Regions from separate parts of the Dehalobacter sp. MCB1 genome, predicted to be linked through region 4. Evidence: riboswitches for the same ligand, from Rfam matches in the RefSeq annotation. Region 4 holds a riboswitch; each other region holds the start of a gene.
What was found. A riboswitch is a leader RNA that binds a small molecule or an ion and turns the genes downstream of it on or off. The one in region 4 is predicted to bind cobalamin.
Positions count from the first base shown of each region.

Region 1: another riboswitch for cobalamin. It lies ahead of A7K50_RS08075 (energy-coupling factor ABC transporter permease); the one in region 4 lies ahead of A7K50_RS01390 (ABC transporter ATP-binding protein).
Region 2: another riboswitch for cobalamin. It lies ahead of cobT (nicotinate-nucleotide--dimethylbenzimidazole phosphoribosyltransferase); the one in region 4 lies ahead of A7K50_RS01390 (ABC transporter ATP-binding protein).
Region 3: another riboswitch for cobalamin. It lies ahead of A7K50_RS03790 (cobyrinate a,c-diamide synthase); the one in region 4 lies ahead of A7K50_RS01390 (ABC transporter ATP-binding protein).

Region 1 covers NZ_LXPC01000012.1:45,797-50,761, reverse strand. Annotated here, with positions in the region: gene A7K50_RS08090 (ATP-binding cassette domain-containing protein) at 1-683, opposite strand, end outside; gene cbiQ (cobalt ECF transporter T component CbiQ) at 683-1,474, opposite strand; gene A7K50_RS08080 (energy-coupling factor ABC transporter substrate-binding protein) at 1,458-1,784, opposite strand; gene A7K50_RS08075 (energy-coupling factor ABC transporter permease) at 1,802-2,542, opposite strand; cobalamin riboswitch at 2,674-2,868, opposite strand; gene rlmH (23S rRNA (pseudouridine(1915)-N(3))-methyltransferase RlmH) at 2,969-3,448, opposite strand; gene A7K50_RS08065 (alpha/beta-type small acid-soluble spore protein) at 3,593-3,802, shown strand; gene A7K50_RS08060 (2-hydroxyacyl-CoA dehydratase) at 3,887-4,965, opposite strand, start outside.
Region 2 covers NZ_LXPC01000010.1:59,456-64,420, forward strand. Annotated here, with positions in the region: gene motA (flagellar motor stator protein MotA) at 1-341, opposite strand, end outside; gene A7K50_RS06625 (hypothetical protein) at 706-1,200, shown strand; gene cobT (nicotinate-nucleotide--dimethylbenzimidazole phosphoribosyltransferase) at 1,264-2,382, opposite strand; cobalamin riboswitch at 2,511-2,687, opposite strand; gene A7K50_RS06635 (tetrahydromethanopterin S-methyltransferase subunit H) at 2,847-3,800, shown strand; gene A7K50_RS06640 (hypothetical protein) at 4,009-4,938, shown strand; gene A7K50_RS14165 (hypothetical protein) at 4,955-4,965, shown strand, end outside.
Region 3 covers NZ_LXPC01000006.1:22,151-27,115, forward strand. Annotated here, with positions in the region: gene A7K50_RS03775 (class I SAM-dependent methyltransferase) at 1-683, shown strand, start outside; gene A7K50_RS03780 (ABC transporter permease) at 709-1,488, opposite strand; gene A7K50_RS03785 (ABC transporter ATP-binding protein) at 1,523-2,494, opposite strand; cobalamin riboswitch at 2,657-2,833, shown strand; gene A7K50_RS03790 (cobyrinate a,c-diamide synthase) at 2,981-4,354, shown strand; gene A7K50_RS03795 (bifunctional adenosylcobinamide kinase/adenosylcobinamide-phosphate guanylyltransferase) at 4,467-4,965, shown strand, end outside.
Region 4 covers NZ_LXPC01000003.1:679-5,643, reverse strand. Annotated here, with positions in the region: gene A7K50_RS01410 (hypothetical protein) at 1-29, shown strand, start outside; gene A7K50_RS01405 (4Fe-4S binding protein) at 288-1,493, shown strand; gene A7K50_RS01400 (Crp/Fnr family transcriptional regulator) at 1,814-2,479, shown strand; gene A7K50_RS01395 (zinc ribbon domain-containing protein) at 2,757-2,957, shown strand; cobalamin riboswitch at 3,015-3,195, shown strand; gene A7K50_RS01390 (ABC transporter ATP-binding protein) at 3,305-4,801, shown strand; gene A7K50_RS01385 (energy-coupling factor transporter transmembrane component T) at 4,788-4,965, shown strand, end outside.

The DNA of each region.
Region 1 (4,965 bases), on a different contig from region 4:
CCGTCATCGATTACATACGCATAATCGCAGTAAAGCGGGACAATATCAATGTCATGCGTTGAGATCACAACGGACAAATTCAGCTCAATTTGCAGTTTTCTGAGCAGCTTCATTAGCTCGCTGACTCCGAGTGGGTCAAGCCCTGCAGTCGGTTCATCCAAAATAAGCACTTCCGGCTCCATCACCAGAACGCCGGCAATGGCTGCACGTTTTTTCTGGCCAAAACTGAGGCTGTGTGTAGGCTTGTCTTTCAGGTGGGATATCCCGGTTCTCTTCATGGCTAGATCCACCCTTCTGCGGACTTCCTCCTCAGGCAGCTTTAGATTCATCGCTCCAAAGGAGATATCCTGATAGACACTGGCTGAAAACAACTGCTTATCCGGATCCTGAAAAACAATGCCAACAGATTTTCGAAGCTGTTTGAGACCTTTTACTGAATAATCCAGCGGCAGGCCCTTGAATAGGACTTCGCCGCCTGAAGGCTTATTGATGCCGTTAAAGGAAAGCAGCAACGTTGATTTTCCAGCACCGTTGCTTCCGAGGACTGCTGTCGTTTTCCCCTGTTTAATCCCAAGTGACAGGGCCTTTAAGGCCTGGGTTCCATCACTGTAGATGTAGTGGAGATTTCTGACTTCCAAGATATTTTTAGCCTCCACATTTTCAATCAAGCCATTTTCGGCCATTATAGCAAGCCTCCTGTCCATTGTTTGGAAAACAGCGCAACTGCAATCAGGAATAGGTTAATCAGCATAATCGGAATATATTCTGTCCAATGGGTCTCCGCCTGCTCATGGATCACACTGAGCTCACCGTCATATCCCCTGGCTTCAAGCGCAATATACAGTTCATCCGCCCTCTGATAAGACCGGATAAAAAGTGACGAAGCCAGAGCCGCCAATGAACGGTATCCGGAGGAAAGCCCCGCATAGCCCAAGCGAGAATTCTGCGCCGTAAACATGGTGTCTGCCATTTCTAAAAATACAAAAATAAACCGGTAGATCAGTCCCATCAATTCAACCATCAGTCTTGGAACTTTAAGCTTCCGAAGAACTGCCAACAGGTCTACCATTGGTGTACTCAGCGATAAATAATACAGACAGGAAACCGCGCCAAGCGCTTTAAAAAACAGATTTGCCGCACTTAAAATACCGGACTGCGACACCCCGATATACATGCCAAATGCATATACAGAGAATACAAAAACATCTTTGTCCCCTGAAACATTGACCGCAATGGTTAAAACGCCGATCACTAAAAAGGAAAGTGGGACAAGCATAAGTCTAATAAAAATTCTAACAGGTGTACCGCCTTTGCAAACGGTATACCAGCCCATGATCAGGAGCGTCAAGATTGACACCGCAACGGAATCAGCCCAGAGACAGACCCCCAAAACCAAAACGGCTAAGACTAGCTTTTTCAATGGATTCGTTTGTTTAAGCCTGGATAAATAAGCGTATTTATCGATGTAAATCATTGTTTACCGATTCTTCCTTTTTCTTACGACCCCGCAGATAACCTAACCCGTAGCCCAAAACACCTGCTCCGACAGCTGCCTGAAGCGCAAACAACAAGCTTTCAATTTCTCCGCTAGGCGGCTCCCAAATTGGTGAGAACCAGGCCTGGTAATTCCCGTTAAGTTCTGCTATAGCTTGTTCAGCTTGGCTGTCAGCCCCAGCAAACTCCGCATTTTTTTGCACAATGAGGGGTATAACGGCAAGCGCTATGACAATCGTAATTAAAATAATATTTGTGATGATAACCCGATTTTTATTCTTCGGTTTCATCGTTTCTACAGACACTTTCAGACCTCCTTTGAAAGTATTTTTAAGTCTTTAAGCTCATCCCCTGCATAGGATGAAATCGCCTTAAATATCAGCACAGTCAAAATACCTTCACTGATCGCCAATGGTACTTGCGTTAAGGCAAAAATACCTAGAAACTTGGTAAGTGATGCCATAACGCCGCCTGTTTCAGCTGGAAACGCCAGTGCAAGCTGCACCGATGTCGTGACGTAAGTCAATAAATCCCCAAGTGCGGCAGCGAGAAACACAGCAAGCCACTGCGGTCCATTTGCTTTCTTCACCATTTTGTATGTAGCAAAAGCTACCAGCGGCCCCACAATGCCCATCGAAAAAGTATTTGCCCCCAATGTTGTCAATCCGCCATGGGCCAGTAAGACAGCCTGAAACAGCAGTATGATCAAGCCAATTACGGCCATTGCGGTCGGTCCGAACAAGATAGCGCCAAAACCAACCCCTGTAGGATGCGAACTGCTTCCTGTAACGGAAGGAATCTTCAGGGAAGACAAAACAAAAGCAAAGGCACCTGCCATCGCCAAAAGCATTAATGTTTTGGGATGCTCTCCAACAGTTCTTCTGATAGAAAAAAAACCAGCCAGAACAAAAGGTATTGCCAAAGCACCCCAAGTAATACACCAACCCGCAGGAAGGAAGCCCTCCATGATATGCATGGCATATGTCTGCTGGGGCAAGAACATAAACATAAGTACGAGACCCATTATCCAAATCTTTTTATTTATCATCGTCAAACTCTCCTATATAAGATATGAAACAAAAAACCTCTCAACATCTTACGTCGAGAGGCTCATATGCTAGGAAGTTTTCCTCGGTAGTCTTGCACATACATCCCCCTCTCTATCACTCGTAGAGTATATGGTGAGACACTAAAACAGGTAGGTCTTCTGGCTTAAGCATCATCGATCTTCAGACCTTCCCAGTTTCCCAGTGGTATACCTGAAGAACTCCACTTTCACAGCGGCGTGACCGCGCGGGCTTCTACCCGACTTTCCTTATTCATTGAATGATACGCTTATCAGCTTCATTCAACACCTGTTCTGCCTATTCAGTTTTAATCCTGATTCATTATATCGCTCTTTCGACAAGGAATCAATATTATTTTTACTTTAGCCTTGAACATATTAATTGAAGTATCTTTACCTCCATCAATTCTATTTGTGGTAGGGTTCCCCTTTGCTAATCTTGCACGCCCGGTAAATCTGCTCCAGCAGGATAAGCCTGATCATCTGGTGCGGAAAGGTAAGCTTCGAGAACGACCACCGGTAATCGGCGCGTTTTCGGATTTCATCTGCCGTACCGAGAGATCCGCCAATCACAAAAGTGATCCGGCTCTGGCCTGAAAGCCCTTTTTCATCAAACAAAACGGCAAGTTCGGGTGAAGAAAGTTCCTTCCCCAGAAGATCCAGCAAAACCACATAATCCTGAGGTGAAATTAATTTAAGAACCTTTTCAGCTTCTTTCTGTTTTACTCTTACTTCGTCGGCAGCTGATGCCCTTTCGGGGCATGGTTCGTCCTCAACTTCAATCATCTCAAGCCGGATGTACGCGCTAAGACGCTTGGCGTATTCCTTCAGCCCTTCTTTTAAATAATTTTCTTTGATTTTCCCTACCGCTAGAACTTTGATCTGCAGCATGTTTTCTCCAACTCCAGTCACTATGTTTGCGTCCAAACATTTGCAATCAAAAACTTGAAGGTTAAATCTCTCTGATATTGGATTATTTACAATGAAGATTTTTTTCAAAAGTGTCAATAATATTGATGGAGGTGAAAAAAAATGAGTAAAACAAGTGAAAGCAAAAAAAAGCTGCTGCAGAATCTAAAAATGGAGGCTGCGGCTGAAATCGGCCATCTTGATTTTGTAAGGGAAAATAACGATCACTATAAAGGCGATGTTACTGCCAGACAGAATGGTCTGGAAGGAGGCCCGATCGGCGGCCAGATGGTCAAAAAAATGATCGCCTATGCCAAACAGCAGATGAAATAGAATAACGGACTCATTTAGTATTCCTAATCTACTTCAATAAATATTCAAAACTTCTTCAGCCTACAATACTGAAGAGGTTTTTTGTTATATAATCTTCTGTTCGGAATACGACTGCTCTGTACCTTCTTCAGTGTTATGCAAAGCTGCCGCTTCCTCGCCGGGTGCAGATTGCATTTGCCCGGCGTTGTTATTCATTTTGTTTCTATCGTTCGTATTGGCATTATTGAGTGCTTCCGACCTCTCCATATTTTTGAAAGCGACTGAAAGCATCAGTTTAATTCTGTTGATCTGATTCACCTGGCTGGCACCCGGATCGTAATCGATTGGCACAATATTCGCCAGCGGGTAGTGCCGTTTAAGTTCGCGGACCATCCCTTTACCCGTGATATGATTTGGCAGGCAGGCAAACGGCTGCAGACAGGCAACGTTTGTTGCTCCGCTTTCTATCAGTTCCAGCATTTCTGCGGTCAGGAACCAGCCTTCACCGGTCTGATGTCCGAGATGCATGATCTTGCCGGCCATATCGGCCAACTCATAAATCGATTTGGGAGGATGGAAACGGTTGCTCTTTGCCAAAGTGCGTTTCATTACCCGGCGGTAGTTTTCCAATCGCCAGATAATATAGCGGCTGATAAGCTCGCTTTTCAGTGAGCCAGCGAGTTCTTTTCTTCTGAATATTGTTCCATACGCACAGTACATAAAGAAATCCATCAGATCCGGCAGAACGGCTTCGGCGCCTTCCTTTTCCAGAACATCCACAATAAAATTATTGGCAAATGGATGAAATTTGACGAGGATCTCCCCAACCACCCCGACCTTTGGTTTCTTAACATCCAGGATCTCAATATGATCAAAGTCCTTGATAATTCGGCGGATATTTCGGTGATATTCCCGCAGGTTCATCGCAGTCAGGGTCGGCTTTAGTTTCTTCAGCCATTTGGCCAGAAGATCATTCGTTTCTCCTTTATTTTTCTCATAGGGTCGTATGGCATTAGTTACGCGCATCAGCAGATCGCCATAAACCGTAGCCATCACGCAACGTTTGATCATCTTCATGGAAAGTTTGAACCCGGGATTGGATTCGAGACCGCCGGCATTAAGGGAAATAACCGGAATCTGTTCCATGCCGGCATCTTTTAAGGCTTTACGGATAAAGCCAATAT
Region 2 (4,965 bases), on a different contig from region 4:
CTTAGCCCTTTTTGCAAATAACGGTCTTCAATTTCCATAATCGTCTGTTCAAGGGACAATAAGCCGTCTTTACGGGCTGTCATCGCCATATCGGTGATAAGTTCAATCAACGACACCGCATCATACGGTTGTTTTTCTCGAAAAAGGGCAGCTAATACTTTCGGAATGTTCAAGAATTCTTTTCTTGGGAATGAGTTCATCACGGCTGCAGTTGTCCCGATCAGAATAATAATGGCCGCAGCTGGATTCAACAGCACAGCTACATTGGCTCCTTTGACAATCATGCCTACGACTACGGCAAGAGCGCCTACAACGATTCCAATAATTAAAAAAATGTCCATTCTTACACCCTTTATTAAATTTTTATCTACAGATAGTCTGCGAATTATAAAAATATTGTATCATTATGCAGATTTTTTAACCAGCTCATTAATAGAAAATATTAGAGAATACTGTCATTTTTAGAAAATATTTATTAGTTTTTAACAGACAGCATATATTATCAAAAAGAAACATATAGCTATAAAATAAATATTGATCCTAAGATAATGATATATATCGGACAAAATATTTATGATATAATAATATCAGAATATTAAGAATATTGTCTAATACACACTAATTTATATTTTAAGGTCTTGATTCTTGAAAGGGGCTTTAGTATTCTGAATAACTAGAAAATTTAATAAGCAAGGGGTGGGCATCATGTTTGTTAGAAAAGGTTTTAGTCGTAGCTTATTCGTTATCATTCCTATTGTTATCCTTGTATATGTTTGCTCTCACTCCGTTCAACAAGCAGAAGGAATGTCTGCTACTGCGCAGGAGATTTCCGTGATTTATGTCATTTTGCCGAATGACCCCCAGGGCATTATCTTTAATCTTTGTAAAGAAAATGATTTGTCGTATGAATTGGTTTTGGCAGTTTATCGAGCCGAAGGAATTAATAATATCCAAATCACTACTGCAAAGTCAGACATAGAGAAGTTGGCATATTACAGAAATTACTGGGTTGATCAAGGCTATGCCGATGAGTTTGTCTTTGATCTGATGCTGTTATCTAATCACTACGGCCTTGAAGACATTCTTAAGATGGTAGAAGACGGCGGCTTATATGATCCTGATGGTTATGTCCAGCGTGTCGCAGATTTAAAATATAATCTTGAACAAAAGAAAAATGAAAGGCTTATTGAATATCGATGAATATGCAAAAAAGACATGAACGGATTATGCCCTACATGTCTTTTTTATCTTTCTTTGCAGATTTTAGAAGTCTCCAGTGGTAACTGCAGCTTGTTCAAATGTGGCCATTTCATCAGCGACTTTAAGGGCTGCCTCGACCATCGGGAACATCAAGGCGGCACCTGTGCCTTCTCCAAGTCTCATATGGAAGTCAAGTCTAGGTTTGAGCCCAAGCTGATGAAGAGCTAGATGCTGTCCAAGCTCTTCTGAACTATGAGAAGCAATCATATAGGAAGTGGATAGGGGTGCCAGTTTTGCTGCGGTTATTGCTGCAGCAGATGAAATGATGCCATCGAGGATAATCGGTACATGTTGATAGGAAGCTTCGAGGATTGCTCCAACGAGCGCAGCAATTTCGAGTCCACCAATTTTAGCCAGGGTATCAATCGGCGAGGCAGGGTCACACTGATTAATTTCGATTGCGCATTTAATCACGTTTTGCTTATTAATCAGGGCATCATCTTTTAAGCCCGTTCCGCGGCCAGTAACATCCTCAACAGAGTGACCGGTAAACACAGAGATTAAGGCAGCGCTCGGTGTTGTATTGCCAATACCGACTTCACCTGTTGCTAACAGATTAACACCAGAGTCAATCGCATTGGCGGCAATCCTTGCACCAGTCAGTATTGCAAGTATGGCCTCTTGACGGGTCATTGCCGGTCCTTTCGCCATATTGTCTGTTCCGTTTTTAACCCGGTAGGCCATAAGTTCAGGAGCGTCGAATGGGGTGGCAATGCCGATATCCGTACAAATAACATCTGCTCCGGCGTTCCGGGCGAGGACATTGATGCCTGCACCGCCATTTAGGTAACTATAGAACATTTGTTTCGTGATTTCCTGAGGTGCAGCACTGACGCCTTCGACGACAACACCATGATCTCCGGCCATAAGCAGGACTGCTTTTTTATTGATTTGGGGGTGTGTAGTGCCAAATATGCCTGCGAGCTGTTGTGCAATATCCTCTAAGACACCTAAGCTTCCGAGGGGCTTAATTTTCGCATCTACACGGCTTTTCATACCTGCCAAAGCTTCCTGATCGAGCGCTTTGATTCCGCCCATCAGTTCTTGTAACGCAGTTTCAAGTTCCTGCCCAGTCGCATTTTTCAGATTTTCCAAACCATGAAATTTTGTAAGGCTGCTCATTTAAAAAACCTCCAATTAAATAAAATTATTTGTTAGGCCATCCGTAGCCGATAAAAAATAAAACCCCACCACAAATTTTCTTGTGGTCGGGATTTTGCCGTCATCACCGCCGCTTTCCATTACCCAGGAAAGACTTTTACCTCTTAGGCAGGCCTCCTGACTCAGACTCAAACGTCCTGAACGCACCTTCCCAGCATACGCCAGTGGATCAGCGGGGACTCGTCTATACAGTGGTGGGTCCGTATCGGATTAGACCGATTTTCCTATTCTCCCCTTAGTGGGGCACCTAAGATTGTATACATATATTCAACTTCTATTAAGATAACGAAAATCATAAATAAAGTCAAGTCAAATTAATTTTTAATAATCGCTCAATCTGGCAATTGCTGTTAAATAATGGTTATTTACAATAATATATGGTATAATACGATTGCTAAATCATCCAAAGAGATATTGGAGAAAAAATGTTTAAATATGACTTAACACCAAAAGTTTGCCGTATCTGTGACATGATTATCGGTGGCCAACCTGGAGATAATCCGCCTCTGCTTATATCCTCAATATTTCATAACGGAGACCGTATTCTAGAAAGCCGCCGTGACAGGAAATTTGATCGTGAAAAAGCCCGTTTATACATTCTCAGGCAGGAAGAGCTGTCCGATCAGACAGGGATACCTGCCATAGTCGCTATGACAGCGGTTTCCGCAGATGAGATGAAGGAATATATTGATTTTTACCTTACAATCAGCAACCGCCCTTTTGCTATTGACATTTGGGGCGAAAAAGCGCGTCTTGATACGGCAGAATATGCTGCCAGCCTTGGTATTCAGGACAAAATTTTATATAACAGCATTACACCTTGGGATAAAGACATGATCGGCCAGGCAGCGGTATTAAAAGAATTGGGAATCAAACACGTGGTCCTGCAGGTCTTCGATGAAACGAACCAGACTCCTTCCGGCAGGGTACAGGCATGCCGTGAAATGCTGACAGCCATTGGAGCAAAAGATTTTTCCTCAGTCTTAATCGATACGACCGTAATGAATCTTCCGTCTATTTCTTTTTCAGCCCTGGCAGGTAAACAAATCAAAGCGGAAACCGGCTGGCCGGTTGGATCAGCCCCTGCTAATGGGACGTATATGTGGAAAGAAAGCCGGGAAATGTGGGGTGGGGAAGGCTTTTCCGCCATAAATGCTGCAGTGCATGCAGTATCGGCCGTCCTGTGGAGCGATTTCCTATTTTATGGGCCGATCAAAGGGGCGCCAAGCGTACTGCCTGCTGTAGCTGCAGCTTCGCTGATGGTTTCTACCTTAGCATATGATGAAAGCGGGGAGCTGCCGGCTAGTCCAACACATCCGCTGTATAGATTTTATGGTGATTTTGCTCAGAAACTGACAGAATTTGATAAAACCAAATAAAACACAGTTATTGTACATTTTGTAAGTGAATGTATAGGACAACAGCTCCTTTCTGAAGTGATCCTGTTAAGGATACTGCCTGGAAGGAGCTGTTTATATATTTGTATATTAGAAATTATTTCCAATATTCCACAAGGAGTAATTTTTGACTATACATTTCCATATATTGGTACTGGTGTTGTAATCGGATAAAAGTGAGGGCAATAATATGATTGCAAAATACGGAATCTTAATAGGGATAGCTTGTGGTACTGCTTTAGGAACCATTTTAGGAGCAGTGATCATAATATGCTTCGGCACATTTGAAACGTTTTTGTCTAAAACACTTTATCAGGTAAAACAGTTAAATGCCAGACAAATATGGGGAATATTTATCGCACTTATCGCAATATTTATTGGCTTTTATTTCTGTGAGGAGTTATTTCTAGGCAATCTTGTAGGGATAAATACAGATCATTTAGGTGTCTTTGCTCAAATTCTTCAAGCACCCGTATTTCAAGGGATGAGAATCGTCCTATATATTTTATTATGGTTGTTAATGATTAAGCTGCCGTTTCTAAGTTTTAAAACAATTGGCGTTAAAACACCTTACGGTGAGCTTAGTATGGAGGCTATATTGTCTGAGTCTTCCGTTATAAAAAATGCCATGTTGAATGAAATCAGTGTCGCCTTGATGGGGATATTAAGAATCTTAAACAACGCATCGGTCATTGAAATGATTAAAGATATCAAAAACATTGGCAAAGAAATTAATGATCCCTATTTTATTAAAAGTATCACAAAGGTAATCAATATCCAATTTAAACTATATAATATTAGAAAGACGCATTCCGATTATCTGATTGTCTCTGAAGAGATTGCCTCATATAAAAAAGTACCGATTGTGAATAGAGCCACATTAAAGGAGCTGGCTCAGGAATCAATTATTAATAAAGACTTTAGGATCAGCGACGATGCATCAATTATGGTTGTTCCTTTATTCTTTAAAAGTGAAGTATGCGCCATCATCTATGTTCAAAGCGAAAAATATCTGTTTCAGCAGATTGATGCTATGATCATCGATAGTATTTGGAACAACATTTGTCATAACAACGAAGCTCTCAAGGAATTGATCATTAATCGTGAACTAAATCTTTAAGAGGGAGAGGGGATTGATGAATATGCG
Region 3 (4,965 bases), on a different contig from region 4:
TTACCGCAAAAAGAATGCTCCGGGAAGACAGCACTGTTCTGGATATCGGCTGCGGACCCGGCCGTTTTGCAGCAGAATTTGCCCGAAGAGCGAAAAACGTAACCGGTGTGGATATTTCGCCGAAAATGGTGCGAACCGCCAGAGACTACGCGGCGGCCCGGGAGCTTCAAAATATTGATTTCATGGAGATGGACTGGCGGCAAGACGACTTGTTCGCAAAACAGTGGAAGCAAAAATTCAGCCTGGTAACTGCCATTATGTCTCCCGCTATTGGGAGCAGGGAAAGCCTTGAGAAGATGATCGCAGTCAGCAGTGAATATTGTTTTTTAAGTCATTTTGTTGAACGGCATGATTCCATTAGTGACGAACTGAAAAGACGGTTTCTTCCGCCCCATATGGAAGATGTATACGGCAACAAAGGATTGTACTGCTGTTTCAATATTCTCTGGCTCAAAAAACTTTGTCCTGAAATTACGTATATCGAGACAGCAAGGGAAAGTGTCCGCACATTGGATGAAGCGAACCGTCATTACATCAGCAGACTTGGCATGAAGACAGATTTGACTGATGAGCAAAAAGCGGACATCAGGAATTATCTTCAAAGCAAAGCAGAGAACGGGCTGATCAGAGAAACGATCATAGGGAAGATTGCCTGTATATGTTGGAAAGTTGCAGCCGTCTAGATTCCCAGAAACGAAAAAGAGTTCATTATTGAATAAGTTTCTTTTTTACCATGACCAGCGGGAAAGGCAATGTCAGCAGCGTAACGGCTAAGAGCCAGATGATATGGCCGGTGATTGCTGGAGTAACCTGTCCCAGAACCAGTGGACGCACCGTTTCAACCGTATGGTACAGCGGCGTCAGCCACGGAAGAAAACGAATGGCGGCGGGCAAGCTTTCAATCGGAAAAAAGATTCCGGCAAACAGAAACATTGGAGAAATCAACAGCGTGAAAAAATAGCCGAAAGAGTCGTAATTGGGAGCGAGACTCGTCCAAATTAAAGAGAGATTGGAAAAAATGACGGACATGAGGATCAGTGGGACAAAGATGAGCAGGGCATACAGGGAGTGGACAATGCCGAATAAAGCGACGACAATAAAGAAAACCGCACCGTAAAGAGCACCTTTGAACGTGCCGTACAGGATTTCGCCGAGGATGATGTCGTCCATGCTTACCGGCGTAACCACCATGCTGTGAAATATTTTCTCCTTGGACATCCGGGTATAGCTGTTGTAGGTCATCTCATAAGTTACAGCAAACATCGCTGAAGAAGCGATCAGCCCCGGAGCCAGAAAATCAAGGTAGGAAAGCCCGTTGATCTGCGTAATATAAACACCCAGACCAAAGCCCATGGCCCAGAGATAAAGCAGCGGCTCCAGAAAGTTAAACATGATATTAGCTTTCCATGTTTTACCGAAAACCTTCAGATTCCGTACGAATACCTTAAAGGTCAGCACGGGGTTAAGATCGAGCTTAATTATTTTCATCCTATTATCCTCCATATCATTAACGGTTTTGAGATTATTTCTCAAAACCGCCGCGGACACCATGCAGCGTTTCGCCGGTCAGTTTTAGAAAAACATCTTCGAGATTTGTAGGTCTCAGGCGCTGATAGCTGACAGGAAGGTGTTCACCGGCAATTCTTTGATTCAGGTTGTCAGCCATAGCTGGTCCGAGATCAGAATAGAGAACCAGATCATCACCAATTTGCTGATAAGATTTCAGCCACTCAGCGCTCCAGTTCAGGAGCTTATTTTGCATATCCGGACTCACTCCGAGTTCCAGCGCATATGCACCGACATGCTTATCAATAAGATCTTTCGGTACACCTTGCTCAAGGATTTTGCCCTGATTGATGATGATCAGTCGGTCACAGAGATGACTGGCTTCTTCAAGATAGTGTGTTGTCAGGAGCATGGTCGTACCGCTTTCTTTTAACTGCCGCAGACGCTGCCAGACCATATGACGGGCGTACGGATCAAGCCCGGTGGTTGGCTCATCGAGAATCAATAGCTCCGGACGGTTGATCAACGCACGGCCGATTGTCAGACGTCGTTTCATGCCGCCGGACAGCTCGTCGACGACCGCATTGGCTTTACTTCGAAGATCCATAAAGTCCAGGATTTCCAAAGCCCGTTCCCTGGCAATACTTCTCGGCAGTCGGTAATAGGAGGCGTAGACCAGCAGGTTTTCCAGAATCGTCAGTTCCGGGTCAAGGTTGTCTTCCTGAGCAACAACACCGAGACGTGCTTTAATTTCCCGGGAATGCTCCGAAATATCCTGGCTGAAAACCGTCAGGCGGCCCTCAGTTCGGGGTGACAAGCCAAAGACCATCCTGGCCAGGGATGTTTTGCCGGCGCCGTTTGGGCCAAGAAGTCCAAAACACTCTCCTTGCCGGACAGTAAAAGAGATCGTGTCAACGGCAGTGAAATCTCCGAACCGTTTCGTTAGATTTTGGGCTGAAATGATATCGGCTGGAAGAGAATAAGACATGAGAGGGTACCTCCGTGGATTGCTGTTCTTTTTCCCTAGCGTATCAAAAGGAGGGCAGAAGGGCAAGGCCGCATCTGTGAAAATATCATGTAGGAGAAGGCTGGGAAGAGAAGGCTATATACTGTCCAGTAGATTGCGGGTGGACACGTTGTGCGTCTTCTGATATAATGTAATCGCTTAGGTTGCATTATTTTGCAATAATAGGGAAACAGGTGAAATACCTGTACGGTCCCGCCGCCGTAAGGTGGAGCAGATTCAAAGTTGCCACTGTTTACAATGGGAAGGCTGAATTTGCTTTGAAACCGAGTCGGAAGACCTGCCTGAGCCGTTTTGCACTGTTTTCACGGAGGATGAAAGGTGTAGCATACGAATCGTGCAGAAGTGTTTGAGACTGTTTGCAGATTTTGTAAGTAAAACCTCTTCCAACCGCCGGTTAGAGAGGTTTTTTGATGTCCATGGAGCTTCGATAGAAATGGAGAACAAGTCATGAAAGCCGTTATTCCACGTATTATGTTTGCGGCTGCAGGCAGCAGCAGCGGCAAGACGACAATTACCTGCGCGGTATTACAAGCGCTTTTGGAGCAAGGGGTTCATCCTGCTGCGTTTAAATGCGGGCCGGACTATATTGATCCGATGTTTCACACCGAAGTCATCGGGACAAACTCACGAAATCTGGATCTATTTATGTTATCGGAAGAGGTTTGCCGGTATTTGCTGGTCAAGAATTCCGAGCAGGCCCAAGTCGCTGTTTTAGAAGGGGTAATGGGCTATTATGACGGGCTTGGCATTGGCAGTACCGTGGCAAGCTCTTACCATTTGGCGGTAGCAACGCAAACGCCGGTGATCCTGATTGTCAATTGTGCCGGTTCAGCAATCTCAATTGCAGCCTTGATTCAGGGATTTTGCCGTTTCAGACCGGACAACGGGATCAAGGGCGTTATTCTAAATAATCTTACACCTTCCCTATATCCGCAATATAAGGAAATGATCGAAAAAGAGACGGATATCCAGGTGGTCGGTTACTTTCCGAAACTCAAAGAATGTGCACTGGAAAGCAGACATCTTGGATTAATTACAGCATCAGAAGTGAAAGACCTTCAGCAAAAAATGAAATTTCTGGCCATACAGGCCAGAGAATCCATTGATTTGAACCAGCTGCTGCGTATTGCAGGCGGGGCCGCGGAAATAGACTATTATGAGGCCGCGATTGAGAAAATCTCTGCTGTCAAAGTCGCCGTAGCCAGAGATAAAGCTTTCTGTTTTTATTACCAGGACAGCCTCGAACTTTTGGAAACATTGGGAGCTGAACTGCAGTATTTTAGCCCGCTTGAGGATCAAGCCGTACCTGAATGCGACGGACTGATTCTCGGCGGCGGTTACCCGGAATTATATACCGAACAACTGGCTGGGAATACATCAATGCTGTCAAGTATCAGGCAGGTTCTTGCTAAAAATACTCCCTGCATAGCCGAGTGCGGCGGGTTTATGTATTTATTGAACCGTATTGCTGACAAGGACGGCAAACCTTATCCGATGGCAGGATATTTAGAAGGGGACGCTGTACTGACGGATAAACTGAACCGTTTCGGTTATATCACGCTGACGGCGCAAAAGGATAACCTGCTGTGCGGCAAAGGCGGCAAGATCAACGCGCATGAATTTCATTATTCGGATTCAACAGCCAATGGCGGCGGTTTTACGGCAGTCAATTCATCAGGGAGCAAAATGTGGGACTGCATCCATGCCGATGAGAACCTCGTTGCCGGCTATCCCCACCTTCATCTCTGGGGAAACCCTGAGTTTGCACGTTCGTTTATCCGGAGATGCAGCGACTTTCAGGCTGCCAGGATGGGTTCGTAAGGTGTGCGTAAACAGGAAAAATTTGAATCATTTGCTGAACGGAACGATAGCTGATATAAAACGACAACTGATATGAAGGGATATTTTTGTGAAAGGAAAGAGGCGGTAAGTAATGTTGGCTTTGGTTAGCGGAGGCGTTGCCAGTGGAAAGTCTGAAATAGCGGAAAATTTGGCTGTCAGCCTGAATACAGGAAAGATGGCCTATATCGCAACGATGACTGCCTCAGACGAAGAATGCCGCAACCGGGTTGTCAAGCACCGTCGGATGCGGGACGGCAAAGGGTTCGACACCTTCGAGTTTTCTTACGGACTTTCCGAGAAAATCCCTATTTTAAGCGGCTGCGATACCGCTTTACTCGAGTGTATGGGCAACCTGATTGCCAATGAAATGTATCTGCAGAAGCGCAGCCCGCAGGATGCCATTGATTGCATCAGTAATGATATTCGGCTGCTAGCGGCGACTGTACCGAATACCGTCATCGTAACCAGCACGATATTTGAGGATTTCAAAGCCTATGATGATTTTACGACCGGCTATATCCGTGTACTGGCTGAAATAAATTCGGCAATTGCCGCGGCTGCAGATGTCGTGATTGAATCCGTCTGCGCGA
Region 4 (4,965 bases):
AAATAACTGATAATGCATCTAAAATGTAATTATTTTTGTTCTCAGTTTTAAGGTAAGGCTGAATGGTTTGCTGCCCAGAGAGAAAACAAAAACATAATCGCTGGGCAGTCGAACCGTTGCCGTAAAAGCGTGGTTGGCAGTTCGAGAAGATTTGAGGGACACTCTTGTAGCCGGATCTAACAAGACTTGGAACTACATGCACTATGTTTCAATTTGAGGCGAGAAGTGCTGAGAAAGGCGCGTAGTGCGGATATAATAAACGATGGTATACCGGGAGATGTGTAATTTTGTCTAAAATTCATTTAAAAAAACTGTTCTTATTTATGTTTTTTGGATCTTTAATGATCGCATTATTGTTTAGTTTTAAGGGCAGACAGATGGATGTCCAGCAATTCTTACCCTCTATGCTGAGCGATGCTCAGGAGTTTAAAGCGATTGAAACTCACCCTCTGACCTATGCAGGCTATAAGAATATCAACGGTCAGTATACGCTGCAGGGATACGTAGTTTTTGGTCAAGGAAACGGCTATGGCGGTCCTGTATCTGTCTTAACGGCTACAGATTCCAATGGTAACATTTTAAAAGTCCAGGTTGTAGGGTATGCTACGGAAACACCATCCTATATTCATTCAGTTTTGAGTGGGGATTTTCCGAAACAATTTATAGGTAAAGCTGTAGATGAACCGCTGGAAATTGGTCGGGATATTGACAGGGTGACGGGCGCTACGCTTTCATCGAGAGGGATTACCAATGCAGTCCACCAGGCTAGTCACGGGTTGGGTAGAAACCAATTTGGCTTGAATATTTCAGAGCCTTCGGAGAATATTAATTTGGGGATCAAAGAAATAGGTTTGGCTTTATTAATATTTGCAACGATCATAGGAGTGCGTTTGAAAATCAAGAAGCTGCGATGGATAGTTATTATATGCAGTATATTTTTTACAGGTTTCTGGTTTAACTGTTCAATTTCGCTTGCAAACATTGCCAGTGGATTAATGGGATTCTTCCCAGCTTTTAAACAAAATCTTTTTTGGTATATTTTGATCGTCGGGATTCCATTAATTATCTTCTTAAGCGGGAAGAATCTATACTGTTATTGGTTATGTCCTTTTGGAGGAATTCAGGAAATACTGGCAAAAATCGGAGGCGGAAAACTAAAATGTAATCATAATGTAGCGACATCGCTGCAAAAAATTAAATACGTGTTAGTCTGGATCGTGCTGATTTTATGCTTCTGCTTGAAATCACCCAGTGTAGGGGGCAGTTATGAACCCTTTGGAGTCCTTTTTGGATTTCAGGGGGTGAGTGTGCAATGGATACTGCTCAGCATTATCCTGGTTGTATCGTTGTTTATTAGAAGATTTTGGTGTTTATACTTTTGCCCAGTCGGGGTGATAAATGAAATCATAATGAAAGCAAGACGGTTCGTAAATTCCCTTTTCCAAAAGAAACAGGAACAAGGTATTCTAACGAATAAAGGAAGGTCACTATGAGGCACCTTGGCTCTAAGGAAATATTTTTCTGTACTTTGACAGCGACAATCTTATTTTTAGTTATACTCTTACTATTTAGCAACATAAAACAACTTTTATAACCATTCACCAGCGTTAATTAAATTGACGCTCGCCGTTAGATGTCCATTATCTGCATACTATATCCACGAAGAAAAATAATATATAATCAAGGTAAGGGTAGTTCTGTCTGCCCATATCTCTAATTATCAGGAGATTTAGGCAGGACAAGGAAACAACATAATTACATTTTCACATATTAATTAGTCTAAGTATAAGGCTAAGTACAAGGGAGTGTAATCATGAGTGATAATGATCTACCATGGCTGAAACACACAAAATTATTCCGGTCGCCAATAGATGGTTGGAAGAAAGTTTTTGCGGATAGAGAAAGATTGTTATATCCCAAAGGAAGCATTATTATTAAACAAGGCATTACGATTGAGAAGCTATTATATATTTTTACAGGGACGGTTGAATATTCGAAAGTTGACGAAGAAGGCAATGAGGTTCTCATTGATGTCTTGGGTGCAAATAATTTATTTATGATTGCGCCATTGTTTACCGGTATTCCCCCTCTCGGTTCATTTACGGCTGTTGAAGACACAGTAGCCGCTGCAATTTCAATTCAGGAAATGAAAAGTTTGATGAAGTCTGATTTTACGCTTACTGAAGAGCTGCTCTACGACCTTTCAATGAAAAGTAATAACCATATAAGCCGGCTGCAGAAACATTACACTTACAAGGTAGACCATAGAATTATCGAAACTTTATGTGCACTTGCAGATCAACAAGGGATGCAACTGTTTATCAATCAACAAGATTTGGCTGAACTTGCAGATACAACAAGAGTAACGGTGTCAAAATTATTTCGCGACTTAAAATCTGAGAACATTATACGGCCAATATATGGAGGGATCATTATACAGGATTATAGCCGTCTAAAAAACTGGCAGAAACATATTTAAAGATCTACAATTAAGACCAGCTAGTACCTTGTCAACCTTAAAACTGTAATATAATGGGGAGCAGATTTCTTTTAAGACAAGGCGGAGGATTGAGGCATACCGAGCGTATGGTGATTGACGACAACGCAGTATTAACAGAAATCTGCCGCCAGGATATATAGATTTAGGGTTGACATGGTACTAGTATTTTCTCCTGATGTCATACGGATATAATGTTGGGGATTCAATGAATTTATTATTGATTTGATAAAGAAAAGATTTTTTAGGAGGTTATTAAATGCCAACTTATGACTTTATCTGCGAAAAGTGTGGTCACAAGTTTTCTGTTTTTTGTAGTGTTAGTTCAAGAGACAAACAAATATGTCCGCAGTGCGCTGATGATAAAATAACTCAGCGGTTTACAACGGTTAATGCCTATGGAGTTAAAGGTGGTAAAACCTGTTCATCTGGGAAATGTAGTCCTGGCTGCAAATGTTAAAATCTCACCATCTTTTCTCTTGACTTTTCTTCAATTTCATTTAGAATAAGACGTAATAATCATACATTCTTTTTTGGTGTCTCTTATCGAGAAGAATAGGGAATCAGGTGCAATTCCTGGACGGACCCGCCGCTGTAAATAGCTGTGATGACTGTACGATGCCACTGAGAAATCGGGAAGGCACAGAAATCGGTTAAAGCTATGAGTCAGAAGACCTGCCAATGAAGATATCAACATGAAGCAATGGTAAAGTTTCAGTTTGAGAGTTAGTATCTCTCAAAACTGGAACTTTTTTTGTATGCATGTCGTTTACATAGTTTAGATTTTTATATGGAGGCTTTCATCCGATGGAACCTGCGGTACAGCTTAAAATAGAATCTCTTGCTTTTCCGCCTGAAACAAAAAAAGTATTAAAAGATATTGACTTAACCATTAATCAAGGAGATTTCATTGCTATTACAGGGGAAGCTGCATCGGGCAAATCGATGTTGCTTCATAGCATCACCGGAGCAGCGCCTCAATTTTTCAATGGGCAGTTAAACGGTACCATTAAGGTGATGGGGCAAAACATCCATGAAATCCCCTTAGCAAAAATGTGCGATTACATCGGTTATATGATGCAGGAGCCGCAAAATCAGATTGTCAGTATCACGGCGGCGGAAGAGGTTGCTTTCGGCATTGCCAATATGGAACTTCCTTGGGAGGAAATTAAGAATAGAGTCAAAAAAACTTTACAATTCGTTGGACTGGAGGGTTTTGAACAAAGAAATACGGATGGGCTGTCCGGCGGTCAAGCTCAAAGAGTGGTATTGGCAAGTGTTCTAGCGATGGAAACTCCTATTCTTGTTTTAGATCAGCCCACCGCAGAATTAGACGGAAAGGGAAAACAAGACCTCTATTCTCATATCGCTTATTTAAACAGAGAAAAGGGAGTTACCGTGATTATGGTAATGGACCGGGCCTGCGATATTCTCCCCTATACCAATCGTATTCTTATCATGGCTGAAGGAGCCATTAAAGAAGAATGCAGCCCTGATGACTATCTAGAACGGTTAAATAAAAAAACTAGCCCAGCAAAAAATATTACAGCAACAGATAAAAAAATAATTGAAGTGAAGGATCTAACCTTTACCTATAAAGGGGATTTTAAGGGATGTGAGAAAATTGATTTGTCGATTAATCACGGCGATTTTATTGGGTTGATTGGACTCAATGGTTCAGGCAAAACGACGCTCTTAAAGTTAATGGAAGGTCTGCTTGTCCCGGATGCTGGTGCAATTCAGATATTTGGCAAACCCCTAACCAAAAGAAATTTTGCAACCATACGCAGTCAAATAGGTTTTCTGTTTCAAAACCCTGATCTTCAAATTTTTTCGAATACAGTAAAAGACGAGGTAGCATTTATTTTAAGAACAAGGAAACTGCCGAGAGGGGAAATTGAAGAGAAAGTGAATGGAATTTTGACTGAAGTCGGGCTGTTGGCATACGCCGATATCCATCCGCATAGGCTCAGCCGTTGCCAGCGTCAGAAACTGGCAATTGCCTCTGTTTTAGTAGGAGATCCTGAGATTATCATGGCTGATGAACCGACCTCAGGCTTAGATGAAGAACAAAGTGTCGTGATCATGGAGCTGCTCTCAGCATTTCAGCAGCAAGGTAAAACAGTTATTCTCGTTACCCATGATCTGGGTTTGGCCAAACAATATGCCAATCGTATTGTGGCAATGCACAAGCACCGTCTGGCATTGGATATTCCGGCCCAAGAGATTGGTTCTTATGAAAAGACCCTTAAAGACATCGGGTTAGATTTCCAGAAGGAAGGCGTTGATTATGGATTTCATTGAAAAAATTGATCCACGTACGAAGTTGGTATGGTGTTTAACACTGATCCTTACGGCTTTGTTTTCGCAGAATCTGATTCTGGAAATTGGGATGATTGCATTGGTAATGATTACGGACTGTATTTTTTCTAACCATTTAAAAAAATATAAAATACTGCTGCCAATAA